3 regions of the Clostridium sp. BJN0013 genome follow, and region 2 is predicted to be linked to each of the others. Evidence: riboswitches for the same ligand, from Rfam matches in the RefSeq annotation. Region 2 holds a riboswitch; each other region holds the start of a gene.
What was found. Region 2 has a riboswitch for cyclic di-GMP ahead of AB3K27_RS06125 (A24 family peptidase). Riboswitches for the same ligand answer to the same signal wherever they lie in the genome.
Positions count from the first base shown of each region.

Region 1 (7,909 bases), 200 kb from region 2:
AAGATGAAAAGACTCCCGATAATGCTTCTGAAAGTGAAGAAAATATTATAAGGGAAAAGGAAGGCATGAGAATACTTAAGTATATAAATGACAATATGTATGTAGTGGCTCTTGATTTAAAGGGAAATATGATGGGTTCTGAAGAGTTTTCAAATCTTATAGGGCATTTAGGGCTTTCAGGAAAAAGCAATATTACCTTTATAATTGGAGGTTCACTTGGCATTTCCAGTAAAATTTTAAAAAGGGCTCATTATAAACTGTGTTTTTCAAAAATGACTTTTCCACATCAACTTTTTAGAATGATGCTCCTTGAGCAGATTTATAGGGGGTTTAGGATAATGAGAGGAGAACCGTACCACAAATAACGGAGGTTTTTTGAGTAATAGGTTGATATGAGCGGGATTGGGAGATTGACTTGAGGTTAATATTGATAAAAATTTTATGAATATATGATTTTAAATTGTAAAATGTGTTATAATATAAATACAAAGAAAGGAAATAAAAACAGGATGCTGTCAACATACTGTAGTATACAATCTAGTTGTTTAGGCAACTGGTATTACTAAATTTTTTAAACAAAAATAGTAGCAGCCACTTGCCGGTAGGAGCTACTATTTTTTCTATAAGTAAAACTATTAATGTTAATAGTGATATTAAGAATAAACCACTTTGAAATAGTAACATTAAAATGCTGTTACTCATTTGTATCACCTCCCTTCAAAAAGGGATGGGCGATACCAGTAGCCCACAGGCAACCTATTTAATTGTACTAGTAAATTATAGCATGTATGATGTTTTAATCCTATAGCTGGTATTATCTGTTTCTTTAAAAATATATATTATAGAAATATAAAAGCATTTGTTGATGTAGAGTCGGATCAGGAAATGCTTTATTTTTTATATTTGGAGGATGGTAACATGAAAATTATCAAAACACTGAAAGATATTGAGCTGTTAAAGGATAAGTCATAAATAGATAGGGAAGTGTTTCAGGAAATTGAGGAATATTTCAAAAATATATACAATCATAGGCAAACTGGAAGGAAAGATACATTTGAAAGCATAGCTAATGCTGCTATTTATCCTATATTATCTATATAAATTTGTAAAGAAAAGTTATTCGGAGGTTCAGGACATTATGAAAAAAAATGATATAATTTATTTATAAATTAATTCAAAAAAATAACCAACTGTTAAGTAAAGACCGTTTATATAATTTTACAGTTAAATAGTAATTTGGGAGGAGATTAAAATGGTTTTATTAGTAGTTGATACACAAAAGTTAATAACCAATGAAAAATTATATAAATTTGATATGTTTGTATCTAATGTTAAGAAAATAATACATGAGGCTAGGTAAACAATATTGAAGTAATATATGTGCGTCATGATGGTGGAATAGGAAATAAATTAACAAAAGGAACTGATGGTTTTGAAATATATGAAAAGTTTCAACCGATGAATGATGAAAAGATATTTGATAAAAAGGTCAATAGTGCTTTTAAAGAAACAGGATTATTAGAATATTTAATAGATAAGGGTGAAAAAGATATAATCATTATAGGACTTCAAACAGATTATTGTATTGATGCTACTATAAAATGCGGATTTGAACATGGATTTAATATTATAGTTCCAGCATATGCAAATGCAACAGTTAATAATAAATTTATGTCAGCAGAAGAAAGCTATAAATATTACAATGAATTTATGTGGAATGGCAGATATGCAGAATGTATTTCATTGGATGAAACGATTAAAAGAATGAAATAGTTAAATTCCAATTTGAGTAAAAAGATTTTAAGTATTTATATTTAACAAGGAGGATTTTTATGAAAGAATACATAGTAGATAACATGAACAACAAGATTAGGTATCATGATTTACCTGGTAAAGACACGCCAATATTATTTATTCATGGATTGGGTTGTGCTGGCTCATTTGATTATCCTGAAGTAGCATCACAAACTTGTTTAATAAATCACAGACGAATATTAATAGATTTGCTTGGCAGTGGGTTTAGTGATAAACCAGACAATTATTTATATACTGTAAAAGAACATGCGAAATATTTGTATAATTTTGTACAAGACCTAAAGCTTTATAGGCTTATTATTTTTGCACATAGTTTAGGTGGGGCTATTGCACTTGAACTTGCTAATAGATGTAAAGAGAATATTGAAACAATTATTCTTAGTGAAGCTAATTTGGATAAAAGTAGCCAGGGTTCATCAAGTTATGAATTTGAAACCTATAAAGAAGAAGATTTTGTAAATGGAATATTTGATGAAGTTGTCAATGAAAATTCTAGTGAAAATTCTATATGGGCATCCGCATTATCAGTTTGTTCTTCCACAGCAATTAGTAGAATTTCAAAGTCAGCGGTTGCTGGAGCGGAGCCGTCATGGCGTGAAATATTATATTCGTTGCCATGTAAAAGAACATTCATTTTTGGTGAAAAATCTTTGCCGGACGATGACCAAACTGAGTTGGAGAAGCACATGATAAATATTGAAATTGTAAAATCAGCAGGACATTCTATGGCTTGGGAAAATCCGAAGGGATTAGCAGAAGCAATAAAAAAAGGTATTCTTTATGCACGAGGATTGTAGACTTTAGAAATTGGTCAATTACGAGTGGAATATAATCTATTTTATTTCGTATTGATAAGGACGGTGTTTCTAATGAGTAAAAATTTACAATAAGGTCCAAACCCAAATGTGATATATCCAAATGAAGTAATAGAGAGTGTTTGTTATATTAAAAACGTAATTACTCGTCCCAATATTATTATTGGAGATTATACTTACTATGATGATCTTAGTGGACCAGAAAACTTTGAAAAACACGTTTGAGGATTTGCCAATTAAGGGTGATGCTGTTATTGGTAATGATGTTTGGATAGGACAAAATGTTACTATTATGCCTGGAATTCATATAGGTGATGGGGCAATTGTTGCAGCAAACTCAGTGGTTACTTATATTATGTCTATTATGTCCAATTCGGATTACAATAATATAGCTTCTCATTTTGGTAAAAGCAAGGTACAATTGCAAAATGGAGAGGTATTTATACGCACCTACAATATAATGGGAAAGATGGGAAGTAAATATTTTATAGATGACAAGGAATATTTGACTCTGATTGTCGGTGATAAAAATTTAAAGTTTAAAATAAAGGATGAAATAAGTGGAGGAGTAATTTCTTTAAAACTTCTTTAGAAATATTCCACATAAAAAAACACTCCTTCATGTTAATAATTGTAAATTTGTTATCTAAAATTATTGCCTTGAAAGAGTAGCTTTTGTTCACTTTACACAAAATTTTTTAAAGGCTCTTTTCTATTTTACAAGTTTATTCATATCTTCGGCTATATTTTTAAGCTCATTTATATTTGCTTCAATTTCTTCACATGTAGAAGCATTTTGAGAAATTGTTTCAGCTACAGTGTGATATTGTAATATTGTGTTTTTAGTTATATTTGATATTTCTTTATTGAATTTAACAGCATTTTTAGTTTGTAAAAATAAAGTATTGGATGCTTCATTTATATCAATGATATTGCTGCTAAATGATTTTAAATGATTATTCATATCATTTATTCTACTTACAGTTTGATTTATAATGCTGTTTCCTTCCTGAGATTTTTTGTTATTGCCCTTCATCTGATCCTGTACTATGTTAATCTTATTCTTTAATTTACTTACTATTGTACTTGCCTGATCCAAAGATTGTTTTGTGTCTTCAGAAAGTTTTCTAATTTCATCCGCTACTACTGCAAAACCTTTACCATATTCACCTGCTCTTGCTGCCTCGATTGAAGCATTTAAAGCAAGAAGATTAGTTTGCTCAGATATATTTCCGATAAGATTCAATATTTCATCAACTTTAGCAGATTTCTCTTCAAGATCTTTAGTTGACTCAAATGTATTTGCTATTTCATCTTTTATATTTGAAATAATTGAAAGAGTATCATTCAATGATTTTTGATTATCTTCTGTAATTCCTATAAGATTATTTATTTTATTTTTGCTGTCTTTAATCTTATCAACAACAACTTCATTAGTATTTAACAAAGTATGGAGTATATCTTCATTGTTATTTGATTTATCAAGCATTTCATCTGAATTCTGAGATGCGAGGCTTGTTGCATCTGAAACTTCAACAAGAGAACTTGTCTGTTCTGCAATAGCAGCACTTAAATTTTCACTAGATGATAAGACAGTATTTGAAATCTCAGATATTCTTTTAAATAACTTAAGCAATTTTTCATTTTCTTCTCTAATTTCAGCTTCTTTTTCACTAATTGATTTCAAGAGCTTTGATGCCATGTAGACCATTATAAAAAGAAGTACAAAAGTAATAACCACAGTAACCATAGTCATATATATTTCTGCACTTGCCAATTTTTCATACTTAAGAATAGATGGATTATGAATAAATACTATTACAATACATAAAGCACTTAATACTACTGAAGCTATTATCATTTTAAGATCGAAAAACAGAGCTCCGAGGATAACAAAAAAGATAACTATTAACCACACAGAATTCAAATGCATAGTAAAATTAAGATATAAATATTGAAAATACGTTATTGTTAAAACTAAGATTTTAGTTACATTTAAAGCTTTTGGGTCAATACTGTCGCAAGCAACTACCCATTTATAGCACTTATAAAATACTGCTCCATAAATAGCAACAAGTATTCCAAGTACAATCAAGGTATTTGAAGTTATTTCGTCGTTTATACCAATTAATTTCATAACAGAAAAACATATAAAAGACATAATGCAACATACCATGTAAATTATTAGAACTATTTTTAAAGACTTCTTATTAAAGATTTTTTGAAAACTTTCTTTATATTCCATTTAGTACCCCCATTATATAATTTTTATTTAAAATCTTGTTTAATATTTGAATAATATAACTATGCCTTGTGATCCTGCAGCAAATGTCCAAATCATTATATAGTCTCCTCTTTTTACCTTACCTTTTTCTATTGCTTCATAAAGTGCTATGAAGGGACTGCTTGTACCTGTGTATCCATATTTATCTCCAATATACAAGCTTTTTTCCTCAGATATATCCATAGCTTCTCTTATTTTATATATATTTTTAACTGCAAGCTGTGAAAAACAGAACATACTTATATCATCCTTTGTAATTCCATTTCGTTTAATCATTTTTTCCATAATTCTAACAGCATTTGAAATAAACTTCTCACTGCTAAAAGGAAGCCACTTAAGATAAAGTTCATCCAAATTTTTTGATTTCAAAAAACTTGAAAACCCACGGCTTGGATAAAGAACCTTGTCCACTATATCTGTGTTCACATAATATTCATTATCAATTAAGCCACAGTCCTCATCAACCTTTTCTAAAATCATTGCGCATGCTGCATAACCGTAATTACCATAACATAGCTCATTATCATGATTTATAATAGCATTATCGTCATCGCAGCCAATTATAAGAACTCTTTTTGCACGTTTTGATGACATAAGATAATTTGACATATTTTCAAGGGCAACAGCCATACCTGCACAATTTGCATTGACATCAAGGCACATTACATTAGCACTCATATTTAATTCTTTATGTATTAAAATTGACGTTGCAGGTGATATATATTCTGGCAATATGGAGGAATATATAATTGCATCAATGTCTTTTCCTTCAAGATTAGCTTTTTTTAACACGGATTTTCCTGCCTTTATAGTTAGTTGAAGGGCTGACTCACCATCATCTAGCATATATCTTTTATCTCTTCCCATTACATCTGCAAGTAGGTGTTTAATATCCTTGTCTTGTTTTCTAAAGTATTCAAGATAAAAATCATTTGAAATAACTTTTGATCCATGGCATACATCAATATAACTTAATTTTACTCCCAATTTATGTCCTCCCTAAAATAGCACTTTATCACTTTATAAATTAAAAGTGCCCATTATTTACTATTAATAATAGGCACCAAAATATACATGATTTTTTATAGTTAGATAAACTTTGGCAACCTGGCAATCATAGAAAAATAATTTTCTTAAGACCCATAGCTTTGCGACCCTACCTTTCGATAAGTGTGCTATTATCAATATTTATATAAACTATATTACGCCCAAATTTTACAAAATTCAATAGAAATATTTTATTTTTGTAATTTGTATGACGTAATTAGTGTAAATATGTAATTTATAGTAAAATATAATTTTACTATAAGATAAAAAAAGGCTGTTTTTTTATAGAATTTAAATTGTCTCATTCGTAATTTAGTTGTAGTATGTGATGCTGAGTAAATCATTTGTTACAAAATTGATAAATCGAATAGAAATATGATAGAGTATAAATCTGGTGGAGGAGAATAAACTACCTTGAAATAGTAACATTAGACTAGGGTTACTAACAGAAAATATTTGTCTATGAATAACCTTAGCTTTATATAGAACCATTACACAATCTTATTGGTTTAACTCTAATAACATAAGATGATGTGTTTATGTATAATAGCTCAATATTTTGAAAGTAAGTTTAAAACTTAATAGTTTTAGGTTTTTCTGTAAAGGAATATATGGTGGCAGTTGCACTTTTTAGGTAAAGTACTTCACAATTTCCATCGTCAGCAGCATACATATTTTTAAGATTTGGATATTCATCAAGCATATGTTGTCTAGCTTCAACTCTGTCATCCTGTACAGCAGTGGCTGTAATACGTATCCAAGTTCCATCTTTACCCATAGCACAGATCTCAACTTTAGGATTCTTTTTCATTTGTGCAAATACCTTTTTGACGTTTCCAGTCTGAATGTAAAGATTTCCTTCAAAGATAGCTATTGTACCAAAAGGTCGAACCCTTGGTTGATCGCCTTCAGATGTTGCTAGGTAATAGGTACCGATATCTTTTAGATATTGATAAACTTCATTCATTTTAATTACTCCTTTCAATTTGTATGATATAATCATTTTAACTCTTGTATTTAAAATAACAAGTATGATTTTTGCATAATTTTAGTATTAAATTAGGGTGTGTCTGAAAACTAAATATTGCGAAAGAACCGAGTTTTAGGTAAAATAAGATAAAAAACTTGGAGGGTGCAAATATGTCACAGAAGCGTTATGAAATATCAGATGAATAATGGGATCAAATAAAAAACTTAATTCCAATAGCAAAAACAGGACGACCTCCAAAAGACAACCGACTTATATTTAATGCCATACTATGGATTGCAAGAAGTGGTGCAGCATGGCGTGATTTACCAGAACGCTTCGGTTCATGGAAAACTGTATACAGTCGTTTTTGTAAGTGGCGTAACGATGGTACTTTATTAACAATTTTTAAAGAGTTAACCTCAGATGCAGATTATGAAAATTTAAGCATTGATTCAACATGTATAAAAGCCCACCAGCACAGTGCTGGTGCTAAAAAGGGGCTGTAAACAGCGAAACAAAACAGCATATTGGACTGAGTCGCGGCGGACATACAACAAAAATTCATGCAGTTGTTGATGGACTTGGCAATCCAATCCATTTTCAATTATCATCTGGCAATCTACACGACAGTACACAGGCCGTAGATGTTCTTTCCAACGTTGATATAGAAGGCAGCAATATCCTGGCAGATAAGGCATATGGCACAAATGAAATTAGAGAATATATTACTTCAAAGAAATCCTCATATACTATTCCACCAAAATCAAATGTAAGAGAACCATGGAATTGTGACTGGTGGCTGTACAAGGAACGTCATTTAGTTGAATGTTTCTTTAACAAAATCAAACATTTTAGAAGAATTGCAACTCGTTATGACAAGCTTGCTGATTCTTTCCTTGCTTTTGTTTATATTGCTGCTATTTTTATTTTATCTAAGTAATTTATTGTTGCATTGTTTTCAGACACACTCTAATACTA
Region 1 covers NZ_CP162495.1:1,376,122-1,384,030, forward strand. Annotated here, with positions in the region: gene rlmH (23S rRNA (pseudouridine(1915)-N(3))-methyltransferase RlmH) at 1-365, shown strand, start outside; partial or broken gene AB3K27_RS07075 (cysteine hydrolase family protein) at 1,253-1,773, shown strand; gene AB3K27_RS07080 (alpha/beta fold hydrolase) at 1,833-2,612, shown strand; partial or broken gene AB3K27_RS07085 (DapH/DapD/GlmU-related protein) at 2,721-2,979, shown strand; gene AB3K27_RS07090 (methyl-accepting chemotaxis protein) at 3,343-4,875, opposite strand; gene AB3K27_RS07095 (3-oxoacyl-[acyl-carrier-protein] synthase III C-terminal domain-containing protein) at 4,915-5,901, opposite strand; cyclic di-GMP riboswitch class I at 6,013-6,101, opposite strand; gene AB3K27_RS07100 (pyridoxamine 5'-phosphate oxidase family protein) at 6,533-6,928, opposite strand; partial or broken gene AB3K27_RS07105 (IS5 family transposase) at 7,147-7,871, shown strand.
Region 1: linked by a shared signal. The riboswitch ahead of AB3K27_RS07095 (3-oxoacyl-[acyl-carrier-protein] synthase III C-terminal domain-containing protein) and the one ahead of AB3K27_RS06125 (A24 family peptidase) in region 2 are both predicted to bind cyclic di-GMP.

Region 2 (7,909 bases):
TTCAAGAGCCATTTTATTAATTTCACTTTCATTAGAATTCATATCTATAAGATTTTTTACATTCTTATCTACTTCAAGTACCTCAAATATACCTATCCTTCCCTTATAGCCGGTATCGTTACACAGACTGCACCCTTTGCCCTTTTTCAGTTTAACAGGACTATCAACTCCTAATAATCTCATCTCTCTTTCACCACTGGTATATTCTTCACCACAGTTTGGACATATTTTTCTTACAAGCCTTTGTGCCACTACCCCTGACAGTGTAGAAGATATGAGAAAAGACTTTATATCCATATCCAGTAATCTGCCTATAGTTCCCACTGAATTATTTGTGTGAATAGTTGATAATACCATATGCCCTGTCAGTGCAGCCCTTATAGATATTTCTGCAGTTTCATTGTCCCTTATTTCACCTACAAGTATTATGTCAGGATCTTGTCTTAATATACTTCTCAAACCATGTGAAAAATCAAATCCTATTTTAGTATTTACCTGCATCTGGTTTATGCCTTTCAAATTGTATTCTACAGGGTCTTCTATGGTTATTATATTTTTGGTCACATCATTTAATACATTTAACATAGAATATAAAGTTGTGGTTTTGCCACTTCCAGTAGGTCCTGATACCAGTATTATACCATAAGGATTTGATATCATCTTCATTATTTTTGTCAATTCACTTTTTTCTACACCAATTTTTTCAAGTTCTATGGAAAAATTGCTTTTATCTAACAATCTCATTACAATTTTTTCTCCTAAAATCGTAGGAACTACAGAAATTCTGATGGCTATATCTCTTTCCTTCACTTTAAAATTAATTTTTCCATCCTGTGGCATTCTATTTTCCGCTATGTTAAGGCCAGCCATTATCTTTATTCTACTTATTACAGGATAAAGCATATCTATATCCGTCCTCATAATTTCCCGCAGGGCACCATCTACCCTAAACCTAACTCTCATTTTCTTTTCATATGGTTCTATGTGGATATCCGAAGCATTATATAGAACTGCATTTTCAATTATGGTATTCAAAAATTTTATAATTGGAGCAGCCGCTTCGTCTATTATTTCTTTTTTCACTACAGTCTTTTGAGGCAAAAAGTTTTTCTTATAATTTTGTGCCGCTTCCTGGGCTTTACTTTTTCCATAATATTTTTCAATGTTGTCCAGAATACTGCTTTTTAAAGTTATGGCTGTTTTAATATTATATCCCGTGGCCATCTTTATATCTTCAATAGCAAAATAATTTAGGGGATCACTCATGGCTACAAGTAGAGAACCATTCATAATATCTATGGGAATAGCTTCATATTTTTTTGCAATACCTGCCGGTATAATATCTATAATATCCTGCCTTACATTGATATTATCCAAATTCACCAGAGGTATTCCAAGTTGCTGCTTTATAGCATCTACTATCTGTTCATTGGTAATAAAACCCTTGTCTACAAGTATTTTACCAAGCTTTTCGCCTGTGCTTTTCTGTAAAATAAGGGCTTTTTGTAGCATTTTTTCTGTTATAACTCCTGCATCTACCAGAATTTCTCCCAGACGTTTTTTTATCTTTGACATAAATCTACTCCTTATATTCGTTAATAGTTTTATTATACCAAGGGAGAACACGACAAAACATGTTCTCCCTTAAAATTATTGAACTATAAATGCCTGGGTGGCACTTCCGCCACTATCAGCTCCTACTACGCCGTACCCATTTTTATATACCACCACTATAACTTCTCCTTTTTTGACAGCGCTAGGATTGGATAGTCCTGCATGACTTTTTACAGTTTTTTCATTACTATTATCGGTAAGACTAGTATTTGTCTTATCAATAACTTCATATGCATTCCCTGTACCATTCTTATTAGTAAATGGATTGAATAACTGATTTGATGTATTGCCTGTGACAAAAGCTCCTTTAAATTCGTTTAATAACTCTGCCTTATTTAAATAGGTAGTATTGCCTCCTACGTTACTAGCCTTAGTTTCCAGATATGCCCTTACAGTATTGACATTAGTTGTAACCCCTGCATTTTTAGAATTATTTTTAAATATCTGGGATTTAGGTACTAAAACCACAGCCAGTATAGCTACAATAGCAAGAACTATCATAAGCTCAATCAGTGTAAAACCCCTCTTCTTTTTTATCACTTCCATAATATCTTTATCCCCCTTAATTAAAATTAAAAAATAAGCAGAAAATTGTCTAAATTATTAAGAATCACTGGATTCAACTTTATCACATCACCCCTTAAACTAACACATCTTCTCAAAAATAATTTTTCCATTTATAAGCAACTAAATAAGTACCATTTTATAATACCTTCTCCAAGAAATATTGTAATTGCAGAAGCTATAACCATAAATGGTCCAAAGGGAATATAATCCTTTCTAGACTTCTTTCTCAGCAAGATGAGAATTACTCCTGCAGCCGCCCCTATAATAAAAGCCATAAACAACATAACTATTGTATATTTAAACCCCAAAAATAGGCCACATACCACTGAAATTTCCACATCTCCCCAACCCATGCCACCTTTAGTTATAAGGATAATTAAAGATAAAAAAACTCCTGCCAATATTCCTCCATAAATGTAGGTTTTTATAGGCATTCCCCTATAAAAATATATTCCTAAAAATACTATGCCAGCAGCTATACCTGTTCCTGTAGTTTTAAAATAAACATCTTTAGTATCAGAATCTATCATTCCTATCACGATCATAATACTTATAAATACTATGTATTTTACAAATTCTATACTTATACCAAATTTAATATAAACACATAGATAAAATATTGCTGTTATAAATTCCAAGACAGGATATCTGAAAGATATTTTTTTACCACAATATCTACATCTTCCCCTTAAAACTACATAACTTATTATAGGAATTAGGTCATACACCTTAATTTTTTTATTACAATTCATACAATGTGAAGGTGGATATGCAATGGACTCACCTTTAGGTATTCTACATATACAAACATTTAAAAAGCTTCCCACTATAGCCCCAAAAATTAAAACAACAATACCATAATAAATATCCATAACCCACTCTCCATTTTTAAAAAACAAGACCCCGTATTCATAAATGCTATTTATGAACACAGGGCCGGTTGCATCACTAACTCTAATACACACAAGGATGCCCGAATTAAAGTGCGTATTTCATCGTTTCCCTTAATTTGTTTAATCTTACCATAAAAATAATACAATTTCAATAAGTTTTATGGAAGTTTATAATGGAAACAATGAAAAAGTAATTTTAGAATTTTCCATAGAAAATACAGGTATGGGCATTAAAGAGGAAGTTAAAAATCAAATTTTCAAAAAATTTATTTGCCATCAGCCACCTCACAGTAAATATCATTCTACTACAGGCCTTGGACTTTTAATATCAAAAGAACTGGTAAAAATTATAAATAGAAATATATGGTTTGAAAGTAAAGAAAATGAGGGAAGTACATTTAATTTTATGGCAGAATTCTTACTGGATCTCAATAAAACTATAAGTGAAGGTAATATTAATTTAGAAAATACAAACTGGTCAGAAGCGGCAGATAAGATCATTATCTGTCATGATTACAGATAATAGATGTCCATGTATAATACTATTATTTACATCTACCGGCAGCCTTTCATTATATATAGATATACAAATTGGAAACTAAATTATTTATAATAACTGTCCACATTTAAAGCCTGACCGTGGATCCTACTAGGTTCTTATTTTTTCTTAGTGTGCATTCTGCTTTTTCATCTTCTCATTGACAAAGTATATTTTATTTGATATCATAATGCTAATTAAATATATTTCTTATCTAGAGAGACGGAGGGACTGGCCCTATGATGTCCGGCAACCTAAATTTTATTTAAAGGTGCTAATTCCTACAGGTAATTACCTGAAAGATGAGAATTGAGAAAATCTACTTTCTTGTATCTCGTTTTTACAAGAAAGTTTTTTATTTTACAAAATAAATATATTAATACATTTCAGTTCACCAGAAATACTGGAGACTAAATTTATTTTTACGTGAATTTTTATTAAAAATACTCATAAATATTATGACTAATCAATTCAAGTAAAAATTTACATAATGGAGTATAGCGCTATGCCCATATTAAATTATGCTAATGTTATTTAATAATGGGAGGAAAATTGAACATGAAAAATTTATTAATTTTAGTCTTAACGGCAATATTATCTTTAGGGACAGTTGGATGTTCTAAGTCAAATAACACTAACAGCAAAAATACATCAAATTCAAAAGAAATCATAATAAAATATCCCAATACTCAATGGTATGATGCAGTGTATATTGCTGATTCAAAGGGATATTTTAAAGAACAGGGAATAAAAATTAAATATGTGGGAGAAATACCAGCAGCTCAAATTGTTCCATCAGTTGCATCAGGAAGTATTGACTTTGGATTAAGACATACTCCTTTAGTTGCAATGGCTAATGCTCAAGGTTCAAATCTTAAAATAGTTGCAGCAGGAACTCAATCATTAGCTAATTATCCTCATATGAGATATATAGTTAGAAAAGATAGTGGCATAAATAGTATTAAAGATATTGCTGGCAAAAAAGTTGCAATAAACTCATTTGGAGCATGTTCAGAATTTGTTACAAGAGAATTTTTAAGAAAGGAAAATATTGATCCTAATAATGTAAACTTCGTTGTGTTACCGGATTCTCAACAAGAACAAGCTGTAGAGCAACATTTAGTAGATATTGCAATTGTACATGCTCCATATACTAAAAAAGCTCTTAAAAATCCGAATTTAAAAGAATTAGTTAATGATTATGCTTTAGAGGATGGTATAAGTGGTATGTGTCCATATTTTACAAACGAAGGTTTTATTAAAAAGAACCCCCAGGCAGTAAAAGGATTCGTAACTGCAGTAGCTAAAGCAGCAGATTGGTCCAAAAATCATGAAAGTGAAGGGAAACAAATTATAGCTAATAAATTGGGAATTAAGGTGGATGATGTTGAAGCATGGAATTATTATGAACACCAAATCATTCCACAAAAGTCAGTAAAATGGTGGGTGGATTATTTAGAGAAAAATGGCAAATTAAAATCAGATAAAGTTAAGGTTAACGACTTATATACAAATGAATTTAATCCCTACAGTAAATCCCAATAATCAAGTGATTCTTAGGTTCAGGTGGAGTTTGCCTATAAGGATTACTTTTCTCCATCTGAACCTTATTAACAGTATTCTTAGTGTCTTTAGCACTTAGAATACGTTATCCTTTAGGGGAAGAACTTATCCAGGGGCATAGCAGTGCTTATCCCCCACTTGAATAAGATGGGGGTGTTAGCAATGGTAGCCTTCGGATAAATATGTAACAATAAAATATTGAATAAAAAATTATTATATCCTTCCGTAAGCATAGTAAATATCACGTTAATGTTTACTATGCTTACACTTAATCAAAAATAGCTGCCTATAAATAAGAACTCATTAGTTAGTTTGTTATAAGGAGATGGAAATTTTGAATAAAATATCGGTAAAAAATATTGAACAATTTTATAAACACCCTAATAATAAAAAAATTAATATTAAAGTATTGGAAGATATAAATCTTGATATCGAAGAAGGGCAATTTGTATGTATAGTTGGACCCAGTGGATGCGGGAAGTCCATATTACTTAATATTATAGGGGGATTAGTGAATCCTACTAAAGGAAATGTTTTAGTTGATTCAAATGAAGTAAAGGGGCCCGGAAGTGACAGAGGTATGGTATTTCAAGGATATGCACTTCTTCCATGGAGAACTGTATTGCAAAATGTAGAACTTGGCCTTGAAATAAATAAAGTACCTAAAAAAAAGAGAAAAGAGTTGGCAAAAAAGTTTATACATTTAGTAGGACTTTCTAAATATGAAAAATATTATCCTGGTCAATTATCAGGAGGTATGAGACAAAGAGTGGCTATAGCAAGAGGCCTTGCCTATGATCCCAAGGTACTTTTAATGGACGAACCATTTTCAGCATTAGATGCACAAACCAGAGAAATTTTACAGCAGGAGTTACTAGGCATATGGGAAAAGACTAAAAAAACCATTATCTTTGTAACCCATAGTGTGGATGAGGCTATATATTTATCTAATGAAATTATTATAATGGGATCAAATCCCGGTAGAATAGTAAAAACACTAAATGTTAATCTTCCTTATCCACGAAGCCATGATGATAGTGAATTTCAAAGATTACGAAAAGAAATATGGTCTGAAATTAGCGACCAGGTGAATACAGGTTCTGACGCTAAAAATAATCAGAGATGTGATAATTATGAAATTGCCTAAATTAATTATTTCAAAAATTTATTCTTTTATTTTTTCAAATCTACTAATAATACTATTCTTGATCTTATGGCAGATTTTACCTGAAATTGGAGTACTGAAAAAAACCTATACAAGTACTCCAACCTCAGTAATGAACTCCATTTTGTTATTAGCAGAAACTGGAAAACTTAAGGTACACTTATTAATAAGTCTAAAAAGAATTATGAGTGGATTGATTCTGGCCATTGTATTTGCAGTCCCCCTTGGTTTGTTTATTGGCAGATGTAAAATTATAGAATCTCTACTGGATTCTTTTTTGCAACTCTTCAGGCAAATATCCGCATTAGCACTTTTCCCTGTTTTCATCTTATTTTTTGGCATTGGTGAAGTATCCAAAGTAGCAATTATATTTTGGGCCAGCCTATGGCCAATATTAATAAATACTATTAGTGGAGTAAAAGGTGTTAACCCACTGTATACAAAATCTGTGCTGACTATGGGCGCTGGAAGGCTTATGGTTTTTATAAAGGTTGTATTGCCTGGTTCAATTCCTTCTATTTTAACAGGCATTAAACTTGCAAGTGCCTACGCCGTTATGGTTCTAGTGGCAGCCGAAATGATAGGAGCTCAATCAGGACTAGGTTTCTTAGTTAATAATTCTCAAGAAACATTTAATACCTCTCAGATGTACGGTGCAATAGTATTACTATCTATACTAGGAATTGTATTAAATTTTATTTTATCCTTTCTGGAATCTAAATTAATTTTTTGGAAAGAGTTTGATTCATAGATAACATAGTTAAAAAATAGATATACGTTTAGTTTACTAAACACAGTTCATTATAAAATCCCAATTTACGAGGTGAATGATATGGTAAAATTCTCAGATAAAAGTTATGAACTAAAATTTGACATTACAAACAGGGCAAAGGAATTAGGTATGAATATTATTGGATTCTCCCCTGTAGAAAGGTGGGAAAAATATAAAGAAACTGCTCCAGAATATTATCCCCAAAATATATGGCCGGAAGTAAACACGGTTATTGTATTTGAAATTCAAATATATTTACCAATGCTTGAAACAACCCCCTCAGTTGTTTATTCAGAATTATATAATACATCAAATAGAATTTTGGATGATACTGCCTATAAAATTTCTAATTATTTAAATACACTAGGATATAATGCATTTTACTTTCCTAGAGATTGTTATGGAGATATTTCTGTTCTTGTTAAAAAACCGGAAGCAGCTTTTTCGCAGGTATTAGCCGGTAAATATGTTGGACTTGGTACTATTGGATATAATCATACCTTGATAACAAAAGAATTTGGGCCAAGAGTAAGATTGGTTTCTGTTTTAACTAGTGCTGTGATTCCACCTGACCCAGTCATTAGCAAAGATCTTTGTATCAAATGCGAAATGTGTAAAAAATGCTGCCCTACCTCTTCCTTAAAAACTACAGAAAATCTTATTGCTGATATGGATAAAAAAAAGTGTGCAGAATATCATGCTAAACTTAAAAGTGCATACTGTTATCCCTGTGGAGTATGCATAAAAGTTTGTCCAATTGGTAAGGATAGAAAAATATACGGAAATAATGCAAAAAA
Region 2 covers NZ_CP162495.1:1,174,726-1,182,634, reverse strand. Annotated here, with positions in the region: gene AB3K27_RS06135 (GspE/PulE family protein) at 1-1,575, opposite strand, end outside; gene AB3K27_RS06130 (type II secretion system protein) at 1,651-2,160, opposite strand; gene AB3K27_RS06125 (A24 family peptidase) at 2,292-3,053, opposite strand; cyclic di-GMP riboswitch class II at 3,107-3,193, opposite strand; gene AB3K27_RS06120 (ATP-binding protein) at 3,235-3,597, shown strand; SAM riboswitch class I at 3,820-3,921, shown strand; gene AB3K27_RS06115 (ABC transporter substrate-binding protein) at 4,171-5,157, shown strand; gene AB3K27_RS06110 (ABC transporter ATP-binding protein) at 5,510-6,322, shown strand; gene AB3K27_RS06105 (ABC transporter permease) at 6,309-7,091, shown strand; gene AB3K27_RS06100 (epoxyqueuosine reductase) at 7,173-7,909, shown strand, end outside.

Region 3 (7,909 bases), 1.4 Mb from region 2:
TATCCCCAGATGGCTACAGTGAGATATAAAGAATTTGACGAGGGTATAAGGGATGATAAAAGACAGGGAGATATTTTAAAGGTAGAGGCTTTAAGACCTGAAAATGAACTGGTAAAAGTGATAACACACATTAGATCCCAGGAAATTAATATATCTGATGCAAATGTAGTAGTGGCAGCTGGCAAAGGATTGAAAAAGGCAGAAGATATGGCTATGTTAAAGGAGTTAGCCGATCTATTAGGAGGTGTAGTTGGAGCCAGCAGGGAAATAGTTGAAGAAGGTTTTATATCCAAAGATTTTCAAGTAGGATACAGCGGCAACAGGGTAAAACCTAAATTATATATAGCTTGTGGAATTTCAGGAGCACCACAGCACCTTGCAGGAATGAAAGAATCGGGTTTTATTGTTGCAATCAATACAGATCCTTCAGCTCCTATATTTAATATAGCAGACTATGGAATAGTTGATGATATGTATAAGGTAATACCTGATTTGATCACTAAAATAAAAGAAAGCAGTTTAGAAACTATAAATTGTTAAATAATAAAAAAGAAGGGATAAAAATGAATACAGATTTAATTAAAAATTCACCCGAGAAGGTAGTTGAAAATTTAAAAGCAATTGTAGGAGAAGATTGGGTTACAAGTGATTTATCTAAGATGCAGAGGTATCTTTATGATGAAACTGAATCTTTACTTCGTCCTGAAGCATGTAAAGATTGTGTGGTGGTAAAACCGGCGTCCCCAGAGGAAATATCAAAAATATTAAAATATGCAAACAAGGAATTATTGCCTGTAGTAGTTAGAGGTGGCGGAACAGGAGTAGTTGCAGGAGCCATACCCACGCAGCCAAGTATTATTTTATCCATAGAAAGATTAAACAAAGTTGTGGAATTTGATGAAAAGAATATTATGATTACGCTGGAAGCTGGAGCAACACTGGCACAACTATTAGAAGTATTAAGTAAAAATGGTAAGCTGTTTTTTCCAGTGCATCCAGGAGATGAAGGAGCACAAGTTGGAGGGATGGTGGCAGCAAATGCTGGAGGCACCAGGGCAGTAAAACATGGAATCATGAGAAATCATGTTAAGGCATTGGAAGTGGTTCTTGCTACAGGAGAAATAGTTACACTGGGTGGAAAGTTATTAAAGAATAATATGGGTTATGATTTGCTTCAACTTATGATAGGCGGAGAAGGAACCCTTGGAGTTATTACAAAAGTTACATTGAGATTATATGCTGCAAGTAAATATAATGGAACATTACTGGTTTCATTCAATAGCCAGAGAGAAGCTTGTGATGCAGTACCTGAAATACTACAGGAGGGAATTACACCTCTTGCTATTGAGTATATGGACAGGATCATATGTGAAGAATCAGCCAAGCAGCTTGGAACTAAGTGGCCCGCAGTTAAAGGTTCAGTAGATTTAATGTTTATACTTGATTATGCCAGTGAAGAGGATTTATATTCAAATAGTGAAAAATTAGTAGAAATATGTGAGAGACATAACTCTGTAGACAGCATTATAGCAGAAACTGAAAAAGAGCAGAGACATCTTTTGGAGATAAGAAGTAATGCATATGGTCCCTACAAAAATAATATAGCAGATATTATGGATGTAGCTGTACCACCTTCATCTGTACCTGATTTTTTTGATGATGTAAAAAGATTAACTAAAGAATATGACAATAAAATTGTTTCTCTTGGACATATAGGAGATGGAAATATTCATAATTTTATTATGGGTGATAATGGGAAGCTACCTGCTAATTATGAAGAACTTAAAGAAGCCATATATAAAACTGCTATAAAATATGGAGGAACAATAACTGCAGAACATGGAACTGGAAAACTGAGAAAAAAACATATGCCTCTTCAATTCAGTAAAAAGGAAATTGAAATTATGGAAGGAATTAAGAAAGTATTTGATCCAAATGGCATTTTAAATCAAGGAGATATGGTGGATTGAAGAAAAGTTTAATTAAATAATGAATAATCTTTTAAAAAATGAAAAAATTAAGGTAAAGTTTAGATATTATTCTTGAAAATTCTAAAAATTACATGTAAAATTATGAATATATATTGATAATAGCACACTTATTGAAAAATAAGGTCGCAAAGCTATGGGTCTAAAGAAAAGTTATTTTTCTATGATTGCCAGGTTGCCAAAATTATAATTATAAGACTTTAATATGTGTATTTATACTTTTTTGGTGCCTATGCTATATAGGCACCTTTTAATTTTTGATCAGGATGATAATTATTATTAATACTAATAATAAATTTAAATAAATGAAAGGACAGGTGTATTAAATTATGAAAAAACATGAAATTAATTTGGACAAGGGAAAAAAAGAATTGGATGTAAAAGTATGGGGTATGTATGAAGAGAAAGATGCTGAAAGTTTTATGGAAGAATTCCAAAAAATAGTATCTACTATACAACCTTCTCAGTACATTTTATCTTTTGATTGCAAAGAATTAAAGGTTTCTACCCGGGATATGGTGCCGATGTTGGAAAGCTGCTTTAAGATGTATAAAGATTTGAATTTCAAGAAAGTTATCATAAATGCGGGAAACAATGCAACTTTAAAGATGCAGTTTACAAGAATAGCCAGAAATTCAGGACTTGATGTGGAGATAGTATAATAGCCTATAGAGGAAATTAGGTGGAATCTTATAAACTTATTATTTTTGTTGTTTAAGGAGGGCTAATATGGGTGTAAAATTGAATTGTATTGATATCTGTCATGGTTCTAAAGTTGTTTCAAATGATTTTTATTTAAAGCACTTCGAGAAGCAAGGTAAACATGTAAATCATTTGTTAGAGGATATAATGGGTAGGGATAAAAGATTTATGTTTGACGATGATGAAACAACTTTATCTTTAGCTCTAAAAGTATCAAAATCTGTATTAGTCAAGGCAAACTTGACCGGTAATGACATAGATATGATAATATGTTCCTCTATATTGTCGGAATATATTGCACCTTCAATGTCAATTTTATTACATAAAGAGTTAAATGCAGGAAGAAATGTAATGTGTTTTGATATGAATGCCAATTGTGCTGGTATGACGGTTGCTCTGGAACTCGCATCAAATTATTTAATAGCATCAAATCGAGCAAAAAAAGCCTTGTTGTGGGTTATGATGATATGCATTCCTTGGTTGCTCCTAATAATGAACTTTGTTATGGCAATTATGGACATGCTGCTTGTGCAGTAGTTCTAGAAAAAGTAAATGAAAATTGTGGGATACTTGATGCGGAATATTATATAAACACAGAAGAAAGTGAAAATATTATGTGTCCACGGAATGGATTTTCCAGTTTTTTTAAATCAAAAAATGTAGATGAATTTCGTTTCAAATGGCTTCCTTTTGATGGAGGGGCATGCGTTTATCCTGCAGCTGAAATTATGACTAGAATGTTAAAGAAGAAAGGATTAACAGAAGATAATATTAGTATGTTTTGTTTTTCACAATTTGCATTTGCAAATATAGAGCATATAAGGGAGCTTATGAATATAGATGAGGACAAGAGTATCTACGTAGGAGATAGATATGGATATACTAGTACAAGCAGTCCTTTTATAGCATTATATGAAGCTATAGAACAAGGAAAAGTTAAAAGAGGAGATTATGTAGTGTTCTGGACCATTGGCAGCGGTTCTCAAAGTATAGTTATGCTTTATAAATATTAAAAATATATAAATTTATTAAATTCTTCTAAGATTCAGGTAGAGTTTACTATAGATAATATTTTTTATCTGAATCCTAGAAGAATTTTAAAGAATTTTAAAGGAACGTAGCAATGTGGATATCTCAACTTTGAAGAATGTAAAAATGTTGGCAGTAGCAGTTTGGGTATAAAAATGATGTACTACTATTCTAATGTCTTATTGAACTTAATCATTGTTAAACCTATAATTATAATAATTAACAGGCTTAAAGATACTATGGGACCTATAATATATGACAAACTCACTCCTTTTACTATTATAGCCCTTAGAATTTGAAGAAAATAAGTTAGTGGCAGAGCACAGCTTATGAGATAGATTATTTTAGGCATGGCTTCTCTTGGGAACATGAACCCCGACAGCAGCACACTTGGAAGTAAAAGTGCCAAAGAAGCCTGCATTGCCTGTAGTTGAGTTTTGGCAACAGTAGAAATAAACATACCTATGGCTAGAGAGCATATTAAAAATAAGGTTCCAAGTACCATAAATAGTATCACACTTCCTTTTATAACTATACCAAACAGCAAATTACCTAAAATCAATACAGTCACCATATTTAAAAAGCCAATTATTGTGTATGGCACCAATTTCCCCATTATGAGTTCAAAGGGAGTAATAGGTGTCATAATAAGCTGTTCAATAGTACCTTTTTCACGTTCACGTACCATTGCAAAGGAAGTCAATATAATGGTGATGTTTTGAAGAATTAATCCCATAACACCAGGTACGTTGAATTTACTGCTTTCCAGGGTAGGGTTATAAAGTAGTAGAGGTTTTATATTTATTCCTGCACTTGTTGGTATATTACTTTCAGATTTTTTTAGTTCTACTTTTTTTATTTTAGTGGAATAGTTATTTCCTATAAGCATGGAATAAGACATGGCAGTTCTTGCTATAGTAGGATCAGAGCCATCTACCAACACTTGAACACTGGCTGTTTCATTTCTATTTAATTTCTTAGAATAGTCAGATGGTATTACAATTCCTACTTTTACTTTTCCCATGTCAATATATTTTTCTACCTCATTATATGAATCTGCGGAACCATAAAGTTTGAAATAATATGAATTTATAAATGCATTTACAAGTTGTCTGCTTTCTAAAGTTTTACTGCCGTCATATATCATGAGATTTACGTTATTTACATCTGTATTTGCTGCAAATCCAAATAAAAGCAGCATCATTATTGGCATTATAAGGGCTATAATAAGGCTTGGTTTATCTCTTTTTATATGGATAAATTCCTTTTTTGTAACTGTGATTAGTCTTTTAAGTTTCAATTTTTATGCCCTCCTTTTTCATTTTTTATTTGTTTCAATTGGGTAAAGGAGGACACTACTTCTCTATTTGAAAGTTCTTTAACGTATTTAATAAATATATCCTCTAAGTTTTCTATATTATTTTTTTTGTATAAATTTTCAGGGGTATCTATGGTTATAAGTTTACTGTTAAATATAAAACCTATTATATCGCAGATAGAGGCTTCATCCATGTAATGGGTGGTTACTAGTACGGTGATTCCATCTGATACCAGATTACTTATTGTATACCAGAATTCTCTTCTTGAAACCGGGTCCACTCCTGCAGTGGGTTCATCTAAAATTAACAGGCTGGGGTTGTGTATTAGGGAACATCCTAGTGCCAATCTCTGTTTCCATCCCCCGGAAAGTGTTCCTGCCAGGTTTTTTTCTTTTCCTGTAAGATTTGCCATGTGAATAAGTTCTTTTTTTCTTATATCAAGCTTTTCTCTGGGGAGCATATATATGTTTCCATAAAAATCTAGATTTTCCTCTACGGTAAGATCTTCATAAAGGCTGAATTTTTGAGACATATATCCTATATTCTGTTTTATCTTTTCAGAATCTTTAATAAGATCATATCCTAAAACTGAACCTTCTCCTGAAGTAGGTTTTAAAACCCCACATATCATCCTTATAGTTGTGGATTTTCCAGAGCCATTTGGACCCAAAAGACCAAATATTTTTCCCTTTGGAATACAAAAGGACAGATTATCCACAGCTGTAAAATCCCCAAATTTTTTTGTAAGATTGTTGATAGAAATTGCATAATCCATAGTAATTCTCCTTTATTTCAGAGTAACATCTAAAAGCATGCCTGATTTCACAGCCTCGAGATTATCTGATATTTTTATTTTTACTTCATATACAAGTTTCATTCTATCTTCCTTGGTCACAATATTCATAGGTGTAAATTCTGCTTCTTTGGATATATAGCATACTTTTCCCTTTATAACTTTATCTTTTATAAAGTCACTTTTCATAGTAACTTTTTTGTTAAGTTTTACATATGGAAGTATTTTTTCAGGAACATATATTTTTATATACATATTATTGCTGTCAAGGAGGGTTATAATTGGGGAACCTAAAGATACATATTCTCCTTTTTTAAAATTAACTGTTTCTACAATTCCATCTGATGAAGCTTTTATATTACTTTTCTCCAAAGCAATTTTAGATAGTGCTATATTCTGCTCAGCTTGATCAATACCATACTTGGCTGTGGCCTCATCTCTGGCTGTAGCACTATTAACTAAAAGAGTAAGTTTATCAGTGGCAGCTGCCAGTTGGGCTTTATAGCTTTTAAGCTGAGCATTTGCAGATGATAAGGCACTTTTTGCATTATTTAGGGCTGTTTGGGCATTATCCAAATCATTTTTGTATTTGTCTAAACTTTCATTAGATTCATATCCTTTTTCATTAAGAGTTAAATGGTCATCATATATTTTCTTCTTATAATCATAGTTAGTCTGGGCGTTATTAAGATTATTCTGGGAAGTTTCAAGGGCAGCTTCCCCTTGTGTTACCAGAGATTCGCTTTGTTTTACCAGCTCTTTTTGTGCATTTATTTCTTCGACTCTGGTGCCGTCGTTGACTTTCCCCAGTTCATTTTCTGCATTTTCAAGTGAAATATTAGCCTGATTCACATTAATTGTATTTTCATCTGAATCTAGTACTGCTATTATATCTCCAGATTTAACTTTAGTACCTTCTTCCACTTTGATATCCTTTATTTTCCCTGATATTTCGCTACTGGCATTTAATTCATCTGCTTCTACAGTGCCTGAAAACTGAAATTCATTGGAGCTTTTATCCATAGTATTTTTAATAATAAAAAATGTTGATAGGCCTATTAAAATTACAGTAAAAATAATAACTGGTTTCATGTTTTTTAATTTGTTTTTCACGGACCTGCCTCCCCTTCTTATTTTTGTTTAATACCATTGAGCAAAATATCCATTAATTTATCTATTTCTTTTTTGTCTCCTTCTCCTGCAAAATATTCAGGAAAAACACTACTCAAGAATATGTAACCTCCTATAATGCTTACTATACTTCGTAATATCAAAGAAGAATCAATATTCCGTAGCTCATTTTTCTTAACATATTCATTTATAAATTTTTCAACTACAGGAAAAGCTTTAGATATTATTTGTTCTTTAAGTACACTTAAAAGTTCCGGATGATAGGATGCCTCCACTAGAACAGTTTTAATCAGTGGAAGATTTTTTTTCACAAGTTCTATTCTATCTGCCATAAGTTCTTTTAAAACTTCACCTATGGGTTTATCCTCACTGCTTTCCATTATTTTTATTGCAGATTCCAGTACAAGTGGTTTCATAAATTTTGTGGCAAAAGGAATTATAAGTCCCATAAGTAGATCTTTTTTTGTCTTGTAATATCTAAATATTGTTCCTTCAGCCACAGATGCCTCTCTTGCAATCTCACTGGTTCTGCTGTTTCCATAGCCATTTTGAGAAAATACTTTAATAGCCGCATTGAGAATTTGCCATTGTCTTTCTGTGAATTCTTTATCGCTTAAATTGTTATCATTTAAAAAATCTTCAAAAAGTTTTTCATAATTGTCATCTGAAAAATTCATATTATACCTCCATGTAAATAAATGAGTAAGTACTCACTTACAATGTACTACTTTTTAATATTGTTGTCAATTAGGTTTTTATCCGAAGGCTACCATTGCTAACACCCCCATATTCTTCAAAGTGGGGGATAAGCACTGCTACGCCCCTGGATAAGTTCTTCCCCTAAAGGATAAGGTATTCTAAGTGCTAAAGACACTAAGAATACTGTTAATAAGGTTCAGATGGAGAAAGGTATTCCTTATAAGCAAACTCCACCTGAGCCTAAGAAT
Region 3 covers NZ_CP162495.1:3,855,903-3,863,811, reverse strand. Annotated here, with positions in the region: gene AB3K27_RS19960 (electron transfer flavoprotein subunit alpha/FixB family protein) at 1-540, shown strand, start outside; gene AB3K27_RS19955 (FAD-binding oxidoreductase) at 564-1,970, shown strand; cyclic di-GMP riboswitch class I at 2,082-2,171, shown strand; gene AB3K27_RS19950 (hypothetical protein) at 2,318-2,650, shown strand; gene AB3K27_RS19945 (hypothetical protein) at 2,718-3,227, shown strand; gene AB3K27_RS19940 (3-oxoacyl-[acyl-carrier-protein] synthase III C-terminal domain-containing protein) at 3,158-3,703, shown strand; gene AB3K27_RS19935 (ABC transporter permease) at 3,886-5,019, opposite strand; gene AB3K27_RS19930 (ABC transporter ATP-binding protein) at 5,016-5,813, opposite strand; gene AB3K27_RS19925 (HlyD family secretion protein) at 5,826-6,944, opposite strand; gene AB3K27_RS19920 (TetR/AcrR family transcriptional regulator) at 6,962-7,639, opposite strand.
Region 3: linked by a shared signal. The riboswitch ahead of AB3K27_RS19950 (hypothetical protein) and the one ahead of AB3K27_RS06125 (A24 family peptidase) in region 2 are both predicted to bind cyclic di-GMP.